DNA from 3 places in the Faecousia intestinalis genome. Region 2 is predicted to be linked to each of the others. Evidence: predicted binding sites of a transcription regulator. Region 2 holds the regulator's gene; each other region holds the start of a gene.
What was found. Region 2 encodes NrdR, which represses ribonucleotide reductase genes. Its sites were predicted from a motif close to CACNANATNTNGTG; they were not measured.

Region 1: the regulator NrdR is predicted to act here: its motif matches at 1,710-1,723, upstream of nrdD (anaerobic ribonucleoside-triphosphate reductase).
Region 3: the regulator NrdR is predicted to act here: its motif matches at 2,053-2,066, upstream of WMO66_RS07060 (anaerobic ribonucleoside triphosphate reductase).

What each region holds. Positions count from the first base shown of each region.
Region 1 covers NZ_JBBMFF010000240.1:868-5,164, forward strand. Annotated here, with positions in the region: gene nrdD (anaerobic ribonucleoside-triphosphate reductase) at 1-1,570, opposite strand, end outside; gene WMO66_RS10115 (pyridoxamine kinase) at 1,860-2,699, shown strand; gene WMO66_RS10120 (YfhO family protein) at 2,686-4,297, shown strand, end outside.
Region 2 covers NZ_JBBMFF010000158.1:8,420-12,716, forward strand. Annotated here, with positions in the region: gene WMO66_RS04100 (cysteine-rich KTR domain-containing protein) at 201-305, opposite strand; gene WMO66_RS04105 (TetR/AcrR family transcriptional regulator) at 289-948, opposite strand; gene WMO66_RS04110 (TetR/AcrR family transcriptional regulator) at 1,007-1,639, opposite strand; gene murI (glutamate racemase) at 1,819-2,610, shown strand; gene WMO66_RS04120 (DUF6514 family protein) at 2,779-3,042, shown strand; gene nrdR (transcriptional regulator NrdR) at 3,116-3,571, shown strand; gene WMO66_RS04130 (hypothetical protein) at 3,779-4,033, shown strand; gene WMO66_RS04135 (hypothetical protein) at 4,040-4,297, shown strand, end outside.
Region 3 covers NZ_JBBMFF010000205.1:61,690-65,986, forward strand. Annotated here, with positions in the region: gene WMO66_RS07060 (anaerobic ribonucleoside triphosphate reductase) at 1-2,035, opposite strand, end outside; gene WMO66_RS07065 (DUF378 domain-containing protein) at 2,250-2,462, shown strand; gene WMO66_RS07070 (hypothetical protein) at 2,538-4,297, opposite strand, start outside.

The DNA of each region.
Region 1 (4,297 bases), on a different contig from region 2:
GCGAGATGGTCGAATAGCCGTTGTAGAGCAGCTTGTCGATGGGCTCGCCCTTCGGCAGGCGCGCCAGCGCGCCATACTGCCACAGGATGGGGGCCGCGTCGGACAGCGTGCCCTTCAGGCGCTCGTGACGGCACATCAGCGCGCGATAGCACAGGTCCAGCCGCTCGTCGAAAATTTTCCAGAACTTGTCCATTTCCTTGCCGGAGGACAGCGCCACATCGACAAGGTTCAGCGTCACGACGCCCTGGTTGAAGCGGCCGTAATACTTCGGCTTGCCCGGCTCATAGTTCCCGGCATTGGCCACGTTGTCCCAGCCGTTGCCGGAGGAATCCGGCGTCAGGAAGCTGCGGCAGCCCATGCAGGTGTAGACATCGCCGTTGCCCGGCGTCTCGCCCTTCGAGAGCTTGAGCTCGCGCATTTTCTTCTCGGAGATATAGTCCGGCACCATGCGGCGCGCCGTGCACTCCGCAGCCAGCCGCGTCAGGTAGAAATACTTCGAATCCTCGTGGATGTTGTCCTCCTCGAGCACATAGATGAGCTTCGGGAAGGCCGGGGTGATCCACACGCCCTTTTCGTTCTTCACGCCCTGATAGCGCTGACGGAGCGTCTCCTCGATGATGATGGCAAGATCGTGCTTCTCCTGCGGATTGCGCGCCTCACCGAGGTACATGAACACCGTGATGAACGGCGCCTGGCCGTTCGTCGTCATGAGCGTGACGACCTGATACTGGATGGTCTGCACGCCGCGCTTGATCTCCTCGCGCAGGCGCTCCTCGACGATCTTGGAAATACGCTCCTCCGCGGCCTCGGCCCCGAGCTCACGGATCTCGCGCACCACACTCTCGCGGATCTTCCGGCGGCTGACGTCCACGAACGGGGCCAGATGCGTCAGAGAGATGGACTGACCGCCATACTGGTTCGAGGCGATCTGCGCGATGATCTGCGTGGCGATGTTGCAGGCCGTAGAGAAGGAATGCGGCTTTTCGATGAGCGTGCCGGAGATGACCGTGCCGTTCTGCAGCATGTCCTCGAGATTGACGAGGTCGCAGTTGTGCATATGCTGGGCATAGTAATCCGCATCGTGGAAGTGGATGATACCGGCCTCATGCGCCTCGACGATGTCGCGCGGCAGCAGGATGCGGCGCGTGATGTCCTTCGAGACCTCGCCCGCCATATAGTCGCGCTGCACGGCGTTGATGGTCGGATTCTTGTTGGCGTTCTCCTGCTTAACCTCCTCGTTGTTGCATTCGATGAGGGACAGGATGCGGTCGTCCGTCGTGTTGGACTGGCGGACAAGGCTGCGGGTATAGCGATAGGTGATATAGCGCTTGGCGACCTCGAAGGCCCCGTGCGCCATGATCTGGTCCTCGACGAGATCCTGGATCTCCTCGACGGACAGGCTGCGGTTCATTTCCTCGCAGCGGATCTCGACGGCCTGCGCGATGCGGTCGATCTGCAGCGGCGTCAGGCGCTCGGCCTCCTCGGCCGCATTGTTGGCCTTTGTGATGGCCACGATGATTTTTTCGATGCGGAACGTCTCTTCCGCTCCGTTTCTCTTGATGATCTTCATGGTATTCTCTCCCTAGGCTTTGCCCGTTTCTCTGTGTTACTCCGAATTCTCGATCCTTTCAGAACGATCCCAGCCGTTTCCCGCTGCGCATTTTTTTGAGGCAGTGCAGCATCCGGTCGTCGTTCACGCACCCCTATTATACTATATCTTGTGGTTATTTCAAGTCCTAACCACAAGATTTTCCAAAAAACTTTTTAACGGGCCGGAATGCCTTTTTTCGCAGCAGGGCTTTCCTTTCCGGCAAAAGCGCGTTATAATGAATATGAACTTACGCTCTGGAGTCATGATTATGAAACGAATCGTCACCATGCAGGACCTGTCCTGCATCGGAAAATGCTCGCTGACCGTTGCGCTGCCGGTGCTCTCCGCCATGGGGCTGGAATGCGCCGTGCTGCCGACGGCCGTCCTCTCGGCGCACACCGCCTTCGAGGGCTTCCGCTATGAGCCGCTCTCGCTCACGTCGGTCGCGGACCACTGGCAGCAGCTCGGCCTGCAGTTCGACATGATCTACACCGGCTATCTCGGCGGCAGGGCTCAGGTGGATCAGGCGCTCGACTTCTTCACGCGCTTCCCTGCCATGCGGCTCGTGGACCCTGTCATGGCCGACCACGGCGCGCTGTATGCCGGGCTGGAGCCGGACTTTCCCGCCGTACTCCGCACGCTCTGCGCGCAGGCTGACCTCATCACGCCGAACATCACGGAGGCCTGCCTGCTGACCGGGCTGGAATACCGTGAGACGCATGACGACAGCTACATCCGCACGCTCCTGGAGCGGCTGCTCGCGCTCGGGGCGCGCACGGCCATCCTGACCGGCGTCCGGACGGAGCCGGGCCGCGTCGGCGTGGCGTGCATGGATGCCGCGGGCTCGGTGTCGCAGTGCAGCGCGCCATATGTTCCCGCCGTGTTCTACGGCACGGGCGACCTGTTCGCCAGCACCTGCGCAGGCGCGCTGACGCTCGGCTGGAGCGTACACGATGCCATGGAGCTGGCCTCCGCCTACGTTGCGGACACCATCGCCGAGACCCGGCGCGAACCGGACGCCCGCTGGTACGGCGTGAGCTTCGAAGCGACCATCCCCCAACTTCTCCGCCGCATGGCGCAAAGGAGGCCCTCCCATGCAGAAAATTGACCGCACGCGGCGGAAGCGCCGCTATCTCGTCCTGTCGTTCTTCGTGCCGTTCGGCGTGATGCTGCTGTGCTTCGTGCTCGGCGGCCTGTGGCCGTTCGGCGACCGGCAGGTGCTGGCGCACGACATGTGGCATCAGTATTACCCCTTCTTCGTCTCGTTCCGGGAAAAGCTCCGCTCCGGCGGCTCGCTGCAGTACCTGCGCGAGGCAGGCATGGGCATCGGCTACCTGCCGCTGTATGCCTACTATCTCTCCAGTCCCCTGTACCTGTTGTCCGTGCTGGTCCCGGCGTCGCTGCTGCGGGAATTCTTCGCGCTGCTCGTTCTGACGAAGATCGGACTGGCCGGTCTGTTCTTCGCCGTCTTCCTGCGGACGACGTTCCGCCGGAACGAGCCTGCGCTCGTGCCGTTTTCCATGATGTACGCCCTGTGCTCCTTTGTGGCGGGCTACTATTGGAACATCATCTGGCTCGATGCGCTGGCCCTCCTGCCGCTGATGCTGGCGGGCATGGTCAGCCTGCTGCGCGAGGGCCGCTTCCGCCTGTATACGCTGGCGCTGGCACTCTCGCTGCTGTGCAACTACTATCTTTCGTTTTTCTGCTGCATCTTTGTCGGGCTGAGCTTTTTTGTCTGGTGCATCTGCCGCTGGGACGGCTGGAAGAGCTTCTTCCGCCGCTTCTGCCGCATCGCGCTGTGCACGCTGCTCGGCGTCGGCATGGCAGCCGTTCTGCTGCTGCCGACGCTCTACGGCCTGCAGAACACCCACTCCGCCGGAAACGAAGCGCCGGAGCTGCTGGCGCTGAACATCGCAGAGGACGCCTCCGGCAAGGCCGCGGAGGGCCAGAGCACGCTGGACCTGCTGAAGGAGCAAACGCTGCCCGGCCTCGCCTACGGCGCGCGGCGCGTGCTGGCCAACCTGCTCACCTCGACGGAGCCGACGAAGATGGAGGGCCTGCCGAACGTCTACTGCGGCTTTGCCGCTGTGGTGCTGGCCGTGTTCTTCCTGTGCTGCAAAAAGGTCCGCCTGCGGGAAAAGCTCCTGAGCGTCGGTCTTCTCGCCTTCTTCCTGCTGAGCTTCCTGTTCCGCACGCTGGATTATTACTGGCACGGCGGGCATTTCCCCAATATGCTCCCCTATCGCTTCAGCTTCCTGTTCAGCTTTGTGCTCATCGTCATGGCCTACCGTGCGTGGACACTGCTGGACTGCTTCCGCAAGCGATATCTGTTCGTCATCCTCCCCGTCTGCCTCGGCATTATCCTGTGCGGGCTGGGGCTGGAGGGCAGCATGCGCCGGATGCTCCTGAGCGCGCTGGCGCTGGCCATTGTATGCCTTGCGCTCGTGCTGTATCGCCCGGAGCGCAGGCGGCAGCTCCTCAGCATGGCGCTGCTGTTTGCCGTCATCGGGGCAGAAATGGTCTGCAGCATCGCCATGGGCGTGGCAAAGGTCTCGCTCACGTCCCGCTCGTCCTATCCGCGCGAGTCTGAGGATGTGCAGGCCGTCCTGCAGGCCGTACCCGAGGGCAGCGGCCGCGTGGAGGTCACGTCCTACCAGACGCTCAACGACGCTGCGCTCAACGGCTACCGCGGTATTTCCATCTTCA
Region 2 (4,297 bases):
GTCCGCCCGGCAGACCAGAACGGTCCACAGCACGAAGGCCGCGAAAAAGCCAAGCGCGCTCCAAAGAAGCCTTTTGTTTTGTTTTTCCATGTAGATCTTTCCTTTGCAGCAATGATTCTTGCCATCCGCCGGGAACCATTCTGCACGATCCCGGCGAAAAAGGAAAGAATCTGTCTGTCACATGGGCGACACGGATCGTGTCATGGCCGCTTTCGGAGCAGCAGGGCCTTCCCTGCCAGCAGGCGCAGGCGCGTCTTCGCCCCGCACATCGGGCACAGGACCCACCGTTCACCGGGCTGTTCCATCGTCTCCCCCACTTTCCGGCGTTTTGCCATGAACCATGCGAAAAAAGAGTCCCACATGCTTCCGGAGCCGCTCCAGACACTCCGCCTCGCGCTCCGGCTGGCGGTCACAGACGCCGAGGAGCGTCACGACCGGCGCGACATACAGCATCGCCAGCGTGTCCGGGTCCTCCGGACAAATTTCTCCGGCCGCGATCAGGGCGCGAAAAATTCCGGCATGATAGTCCAGCACGCGCCCGACATAGCGCCGGGAGTACAGCGCCGCCAACTCCGGCGAGCGGAACTGCTCGATGGTCATCATGCGGCGGAAGCGGCTGATGGTCTCGTTGTGCAGGGAGTAAGAGAAGATCTGCCGCACCTTCTCGAACAGGGCGTCCTCCGTGATCTCCGTAAAAACAGGAATGTCCTGCCCCGCATCCTGCACATGGATGTCGATCCGGTCGGTGTCCGCCTCATACTGCGCCGCCGTTGCCTCGACGATCGCGTCGAAAATGGCCTGCTTGCCCGGAAAGTGATTGTAGAGCGAAGGAGCCTTAATGCCGACCGCCTGCGCGATCTCGCCCACACTGACGGAATCATAGCCCTTCGCCGCAAACAGCTCCAGCGCCTTGTCCAGAATTTTCTGCCGGGTATCCTCCTGCTTCATGCTCGCGCCTCACTAACTAACGTTCGTTAGCTATATTATAATCCGCTTCTTGCCCTTTTCAAGAGGTTTTTTCGGCCGTCAGGCTTTTTTCCGCCTCGATGCGCGCGATGAACCGGTCAATGTGCTGCCGCAGCAGGTCCGTGACGGTCTCCTTCTGCGCCGCGCCGTCATAGACGCTGTAGAGCAGGAACATCGGCCCGTAAAACTCCAGTGCCAGCTGCATGGCGGCCTCGTCCGAATCCGCCAGCCTGCGGAAGATCGCCGCCATATACTGCAGCGGCCCGCCCGCCAGATAGTCCTGATACAGCTGCGCGAGCTTCGGCTCGCGGTATTGCTCCAGCGTCAGCATCCGGCGGAAATTCGCGGCAAACGGCTCCTTCGTCCAGTGGTCGAACTGCGCCTCGCTGTAGGCGCGGATCTTGCCGACCGGCGTATGGAGATAGGCCTCCGCAAAGCCGTCCGGCTCCGTCTCCGGCATCTCATATTCCGCTGCGCGGGCATAGTCCATTTCGTTCATCCGCTCCACGATCCGGTCCAGAATTTCCTGCTTGCTGCGATAGTGCTTATACAAAGCGCCCTTTGTGATGCCGAGCTGCTTTGCGATGTCGCTCATAGAGGTCCCCAGATATCCACTCTGCGCGAACAGCTCCAGTGAGACCTCCAGAATGCGCTCTCTGGTATTGCCTGCCATGTACGCTCCCCTTTCGTAACCGTTCGGTCACATTTATATTATAGTAACCAATCGGTCACTTGTCAAGCACAATTTTGCAGAGGTTCGCCGCACCGCTGCATTTTCCCTGCCCGGAATTTGCTTTTTCGGCAGAAAAGGTGTATAATAAGAAGCTGGACAGTTGGAAAGGAGGCGGTCGTATGGGCCCCATTGCCGTATTTGATTCCGGTGTCGGCGGACTGAGCGTCCTGCGGGAGCTGGTCGCGCAGATGCCGAGCGAGCATTTTCTCTACTTCGGCGACTCGGCCAACGCGCCCTATGGCACGCGCCCGACCGCAGAAATTCGTTCTCTGACGCTCGCCCATGCCGAGCGCCTGTTTGACCGGGGCGCAAAGGCCCTTGTCGTGGCCTGCAACACAGCGACATCCGCCGCCATCGGTGCGCTGCGCGCCCGCTGGCCGGATCGGGTCATCATCGGCATTGAGCCTGCGCTCAAGCTGGCCGTTTCGCGCCATCCCGGCGGCTGCATCGGCGTACTGGCCACGGAGGCCACGCTCCGCGAGGAGAAATTTGCCGCCCTGCTGCAGCGCTGCGCCGAGAACTGCCATATTTTGAAATGCCCCTGCCCGGAGCTGGTGGAGTTCGTCGAGCGCGGTGAGCTGACCGGTCCCGCACTGGAGCGCTGCCTTGCTGCGCGGCTTGCCCCGGTGCTTGCCGCCGGGCCGGACGCCCTTGTGCTGGGCTGCACCCACTTTCCCTTCGCCGCCGGGGCCATCCGCCGTGTGGTGGGGCCGGACGTCGAGCTGCTGGACGGCAGCGCGGGCACGGCGCGCGAGACAAAGCGCCGCCTGCTGGACGCGGGGCTGCTGGTGCAGCAGGGCGAGGGCAGCGTGACGATCGAAAACAGCCTGGATTCCCCCGCCATTCTGGCGCTGTCGCGGCAGCTGCTGCACGCGCCGATCTTCCCCGGGCGGGAAAGTTTCGACAAATAGCGACTTGTTCTCCAACTTTTCGTCCGGTGTTTTTCTGCCCGTTGTCGAATAATGAAAGGAAAAGCGAAGTTTTCGACTGATTTCTTCCTTTCGTTGTCGGAATATGCAGAAATTTCACCGTAGCGCGCAGGTCGGTTCTGTGGTTCAATAGGAACCGGAGGTGGTCCCATGAAACACAGAACGCTGATCGGCCGCGCCGGGGTGCGCTGCGCGGACGGACACCGCGCCCGGCTGGACTATTATCTGCTGCGCTCGGGCGGGCGCTTCGGGCTGGAGGTCCGCATGCGCCGCGGGCAGGAGCGATGCCGCGCCTGCCTGCCGGAGCTCTCGCCCACGCCGCGCGAGGTGCTGCGGCTCGGCCGCACACTGCACCGCGGGACGGTCACGCCCTGCGCCGTGCGGGACGTGCTGGAGGAGCTTCTGTCCCGCTGACGCAAAAAAGCAATGGACAAATTTGACAGGATTTGATAAACTAAAAGAAACGAAACAAAAGGGGAAAATTGCCATGAAATGTCCCTATTGCAGCTATCCCGAGAGCAAGGTCGTCGATTCCCGCCACTCGGACGACGGCCTGAGCATCCGCCGCCGCCGCGAATGCCTGCAGTGCCAGCGGCGCTTCACGACCTATGAGACCGTCGAGAGCCTGCCCATCGTGGTGGTGAAGAAGGACGGCAGCCGCCAGTCCTTTGACCGCAATAAAATCCTCAACGGCATGCTCCGCGCGTGCGAAAAGCGCCCGGTCAGTCTGGCCGCGCTGGAGACGGCCGCGCTGGACATCGAGCAGATCCTGCAGAACTCCCTCGAGCGCGAGGTCAGCACCGGCCAGATCGGCGAGCTGGTCATGGAGCGGCTCAAGCCGCTCGACGAGGTCGCCTATGTCCGCTTTGCCTCGGTTTACCGCCAGTTCAAGGATATCAACAGCTTCATGCGCGAGCTGAACAAAATTCTCGAGGAAAAGTGAGGCGCAGAACTTGCTGCCTTATCTGGAAACATATGGAAATTCCGGACGAAGCCGCGGGAAAAGTTGCATTTTCTGCAAAAAAACGTTGACAAAACGCGTTCTCTGCGCTATGATTACGGTAATTAAAGAAAATCCGGCGGTTTGTCCTTTGACGCGCCTCTCCTGCGCATTCGCGCCGCCGTTCGCATTCTGAAGGGGGAATTCCAGATGAAGCAGTATCAGAAGCCCAAGGTAAATTACGAGAATTTTGCGCTGGCAGAGCATATTGCAATGTGTGATTACCAGATCGGTAGTGGTGATCCTATACAATGTAAAATTATCAAGGATAATTATGATGGCGATGGTGCAGACTTTGTAAACGGTTTTGCTGAGACAGAACCTCATGTCACCAAATGCGATTTTATTGTTCCAAACTATTGCTATACCAACGGTGCTGATATGCCGAAAATTTTCCAGTCCTGACTCTCTGTGGAATCGATCTCTTTCTCCATCGCAGGCTGTGAGATCCGCCTGCTGATGCCGTTCCGGCCGGAGGTCACGCGCGGCTTCCAGCCCTTCCTCTGTGCGCCCGGCGAAGCACCCCTGACTGTCTCGCTGCTGCCCGTGCAGGCTCTGCCCGAGGTCCGCGGCCGCGAGCTTCTGCGAAATTATGCCTTTGCCGTCTTCCGAACGGAGGACGGCTTTTTTCGCGTCTTCCACGACCGGCGTGAGGGCGACCGGCCCTAC
Region 3 (4,297 bases), on a different contig from region 2:
CCATTTCAATGTAGGAGATATGGCCGCCGTTCGTCAGCGCATGATAGGGTGCCTCGATGCGGAGCTTGTCAAAGGCCGAGATCGGATAATACACCGGCACATGGAAGCTGTTCGTGTAATACTCACGGTCCGTTACGCCGGGGATCACGCCGAAGCGCTTGGCATCCATCCGGACGAAGCGGCCGGAGAGGCCCTCCGCCGGGGTGGCAAGGCAGGAGAAGTTCAGGCCGCGGGCCGCCGACTCTCGGTCGGCACGGTCGCGGATGCGGCCGATGATCTCAAGTCCGAGTGCCTGCGCCTCGGCGCTTTCACCGTGGTGCGCGCCGGTCAGCGCCTTCAGGCACTCGGCAAGGCCGATGAAGCCGATGGAGAGCGTGCCGTGCTTGAGCACCTCGCGCACCTCATCGTCCGGGCCGAGCTTTTCGGAGTCCAGCCAGACGCCCTGCCCCATCAGGAAGGGGAAATTGCGCACGCGGCGGCGGCTCTGGATCTCGAGCCGCTCGAGCAGCTGGCCGACGACAAGGTCGAGCATCTCATCAAGGCTGCGGAAAAAGGCCTCGCGGTCGCCGCGTGCCAGAATGGCGAGCCGCGGCAGATTGATGGACGTGAAGGAAAGGTTGCCGCGCCGCGCCGTGACCTCGCGGGAGGGATCGTAGGCATTCGCCACCACACGCGTGCGGCAGCCCATATAGGCGATCTCCGTTTCGGGATGGCCCTCTTTGTAATATTGCAGGTTGAACGGGGCATCCTGGAACGAGAAGTTCGGGAACAGGCGCTTGGCGCTGCAGCGGCAGGCCAGCCGGAACAGGTCGTAGTTTGGCTCACCCTCGTTGAGATTCACGCCGTTTTTCACACGGAAGATCTGAATGGGGAAGATCGGCGTCTCACCGCTGCCAAGCCCGGCCTCCGTGGCGAGCAGCAGGTTTTTCATCACAAGGCGGCCCTCCGGCGAGGTATCCATGCCATAGTTGATGGAGGAAAACGGCGTCTGCGAGCCGGAGCGGGACTCCATGGTGTTCAGATTGTGGATAAGCGATTCCATGGCCTGATACGTCGCGCGGTCCGTCTCCTCTGCGGCGCGGCGGGCAGCGAATTCCTGCGCGCGGCGGATATCGCCCTCCACGCAGCCGAAGGCAGCCTTGAGCTGCGCCGCCTCGGCATCGTCATAGGCCTTTTGCCCGGCAAGCGCCGGAGTCAGGCCCTTTTCGGCCAGTGAAGCCGCAAAGCCCCGGAGCTGGGCATCCGTCGGCGTCACGCCGCACAGCAGCTCCAGCGCACGGCTGAGGTTCTGGCGGTAGCAGGCGCGGTACGTCTTGGCGACGCCCTCGGCCATGGCATAGTCAAAATTCACGATGCTCTGGCCGCCGTGCTGGTCATTCTGGTTCGACTGGATGGCAATGCAGGCCAGCGACGCATACGACGCGATGCCCTGCGGCTCGCGGATATGGCCGAGGCCGGTGGAAAAGCCGCCGTGGAACAGCGAAAGCAGGTCGATCTGGCAGCACGTTGTCGTCAGGGCGTAAAAATCAAGATCGTGGATGTGGATATCGCCGCGCTCATGCGCCGTGGCATACTCCGGCTTCATCAGGAAGGACTCGGAGAACTGCTTGGCGGCCTCGGAGCCGTAGCGCAGCATGGTACCCATGGCGGTGTCGCCGTCGATGTTGGCGTTTTCGCGCTTGATGTCCGAATCGGCGGCATCCTTGAACGTGATCTCCTCAAATTTGCGCATCAGGCTGGAATTCACCTGCCGCGCGCGGCTGCGCTCCTCGCGGTAGAGGATGTAGGCCTTGGCTGTGCGGCCGTAGCCCTCCTGCATCAGCACCTGCTCCACAAGGTCCTGCACATGCTCGACCTCCGGCTCGCAGCCCTCCAGCTCGAGCATGGTCTCCACCTTGCGGGCAAGCGCGTCGGAGACGTCCTCCATGCCGGTCTGCCCGACACCGAGGAATGAACGCCAGATCGCGTTCCGGATCTTTTCTGTATGAAATTCTACGAGACGCCCGTCCCGCTTGCGGATCATTTTCTGCGTCATGACTGTCTCCTCTCGCACACAAGATATGGTAGTACCGCGCAGGCACAAAACGCATATATCGTACTGCAAGTTCCGGTGTCTGTCAAGCGCGGCCCGGCTGAAATAGTGCACAAAAAAATCGGGGCCGTTTTCGGCAGACCCGCGATTTTCCGTATAATCTACGCACCGGGTGTGCATACTATCCACAGCATATGACAACAGGAGGGAAATCAAGATGGACATGCTTGCGCTGATTCTGAGCATCATCGGCTCGATCAACTGGGGGCTGGTCGGCATTTTCAAATTCGATCTGGTCGCCTGGATCTTCGGCGGCCAGACGGCCGTCGTCAGCCGCATCATCTACACGATCGTCGGCCTCGCGGGACTGTGGTGCATCTCGCTGCTGTTCCGCCGCCGCCCGCTGCGCGCCGCAGAGGACGATGCATAACCAGCAGAAAAACTGCACAAAGGCAGACTGCCGGACCGAGCCGCAATGGCCCGCCGGCAGTCTGTTTTTTTCGTTCTACCAGAGTAGTGCGGCCGCGACCGTCGGGACTACGAGAATGCCCGCCGCGATGAGCATCGTCTGGATGGTGCTGCGCGTTTTGCGCGACAGCAGCAGGATGACCGCCGCACCGCCTGCGCCGAGCAGCACATGCATGAGCGCGCGCAGCCCCAGAACGGTCCGGATGCGCCAGCCCGCTGGCACGCCGCTCAGCAGGGGCAGGCTGTTTGCCTGTGCGCCCCACTCCGGCAGTCCGTAGGCCCCGCGGACGGCAAGCAGGCGCGGCAGGAAGGCCGCAGTCACCATCAGGAGCACCAGCACCGCCGTGAGCAGCAGCTTGCGCCGCAGCACGCGCCCGTTCGCCCCGGCCGCCGTCTGCAGAACGGCAACGCCCGTCTCCTGCTCCATGGCAAACACGGCGGACAGCGCGACCGTCAGGAAGAAGAACAGCTTCGCAAGGTCCAGCAGGTCCTTCTGCACACCAAAGTAGCCTAGCAGGACGTTATAGCCCGTCTCATAGACATAGGACTGCCCCGGCTGCAGCTGCTCATACTGCTGCTTTGCCTTCTCAAAGCCGTCCTGCGCCCGCAGGGCCGAGAGAACGTCGCGCGCCATGAACTGCAGCGCATCCTCGTTGCCCTCCGTGATGCGGGCATAGTCCGCAAGCTCGTTCTGCAGCTCCGCAAAGCGGGCCGTCTCCGAGGCAAGATAAGCGTTCTTTTCCGGCGTCGGCTCGCCTGCCAGCTTTTCGGAATACGCGCGGTAGAACCATTCGTCCGCATTGAAATAGGCCCGAAAATCGCGATAAGATCCGATCTGCACCAGCACGAACACCGCAAGCACCAGCAGCGCCCCGCCCGTGAGCAGAAGCTTCCGCGCCTCATAGGCCAGCAGCACCGTGTGCCGCAGGCGCGGCAGCGGCAGGCCCCGGCGCTGGCGCACCGGCTGGACCGCCTGCGTGCGGCAGAACACCACCGCGCCGCCGAGGCAGCCACCCACCGTCAGCAGCAGGAGCATAGCGGGAAGCAGCGCCGTCTGCCGGAGCGGAAGGCCAAAGAAATTCAGATAAATGCAGCCACGCCAGCTCTCCTCGACCTCGGCCGCACAACTGAGGCTGAGCAGCCGGGGCCAAAGTGAGCCGCGGCTGCCGAGCAGCAGGGCAAGCCCCGCGCCGCCGCCCGCAAGCAGGAACGCGGCCCACGCGCGGCCCGTCGTGGTGCACAGCAGGAAGAACAGCGCCCCCACGGCCCAACCCCACAGGAGCTTTTCGCCCAAAAAGCACAAAAGCCAGCCAAACACCGTCAGCGGGACCGGGCAGCTCTGCATGCTGGGGATCGTCTGGATGGGGCGCGCCGGGTCGCCCAGCCCGAGGACGGCGGCAGAAACGGCCAGATTCGCGCCATAGAGCAGCACGACGCCCGCAAGCACCGTTGCCAGCATGGCGGCGGCCTTGCGCCAGTAGAGCGCGCCGTGGCCGCGCCGCGTCGGGCGCAGCAGCACCATCAGGCCCGCGCTGCGCTCTCCCGTCAGCAGGACCAGCCCCGAGACCGCCGCAAACAGCAGGAGCAGCAGGTCCGTCAGCCGCCAGTCCAGCAGCACCTCCACGCCGTCCGGAAAGGACGGCTCCAGCCGCACGCCGAGCAGGGCGCTGTAGGCCGCAAGGCCCTTTTCCAGCGTGCGCTCGGCAAAGGGATCGGCAGAGAACAGGCCAAGGCGCAGCTTGGCCTCGGTCTCAGCGCAGAGGCCGCGGAGGTATTCGGGGTAATTTTTCGTCGCCT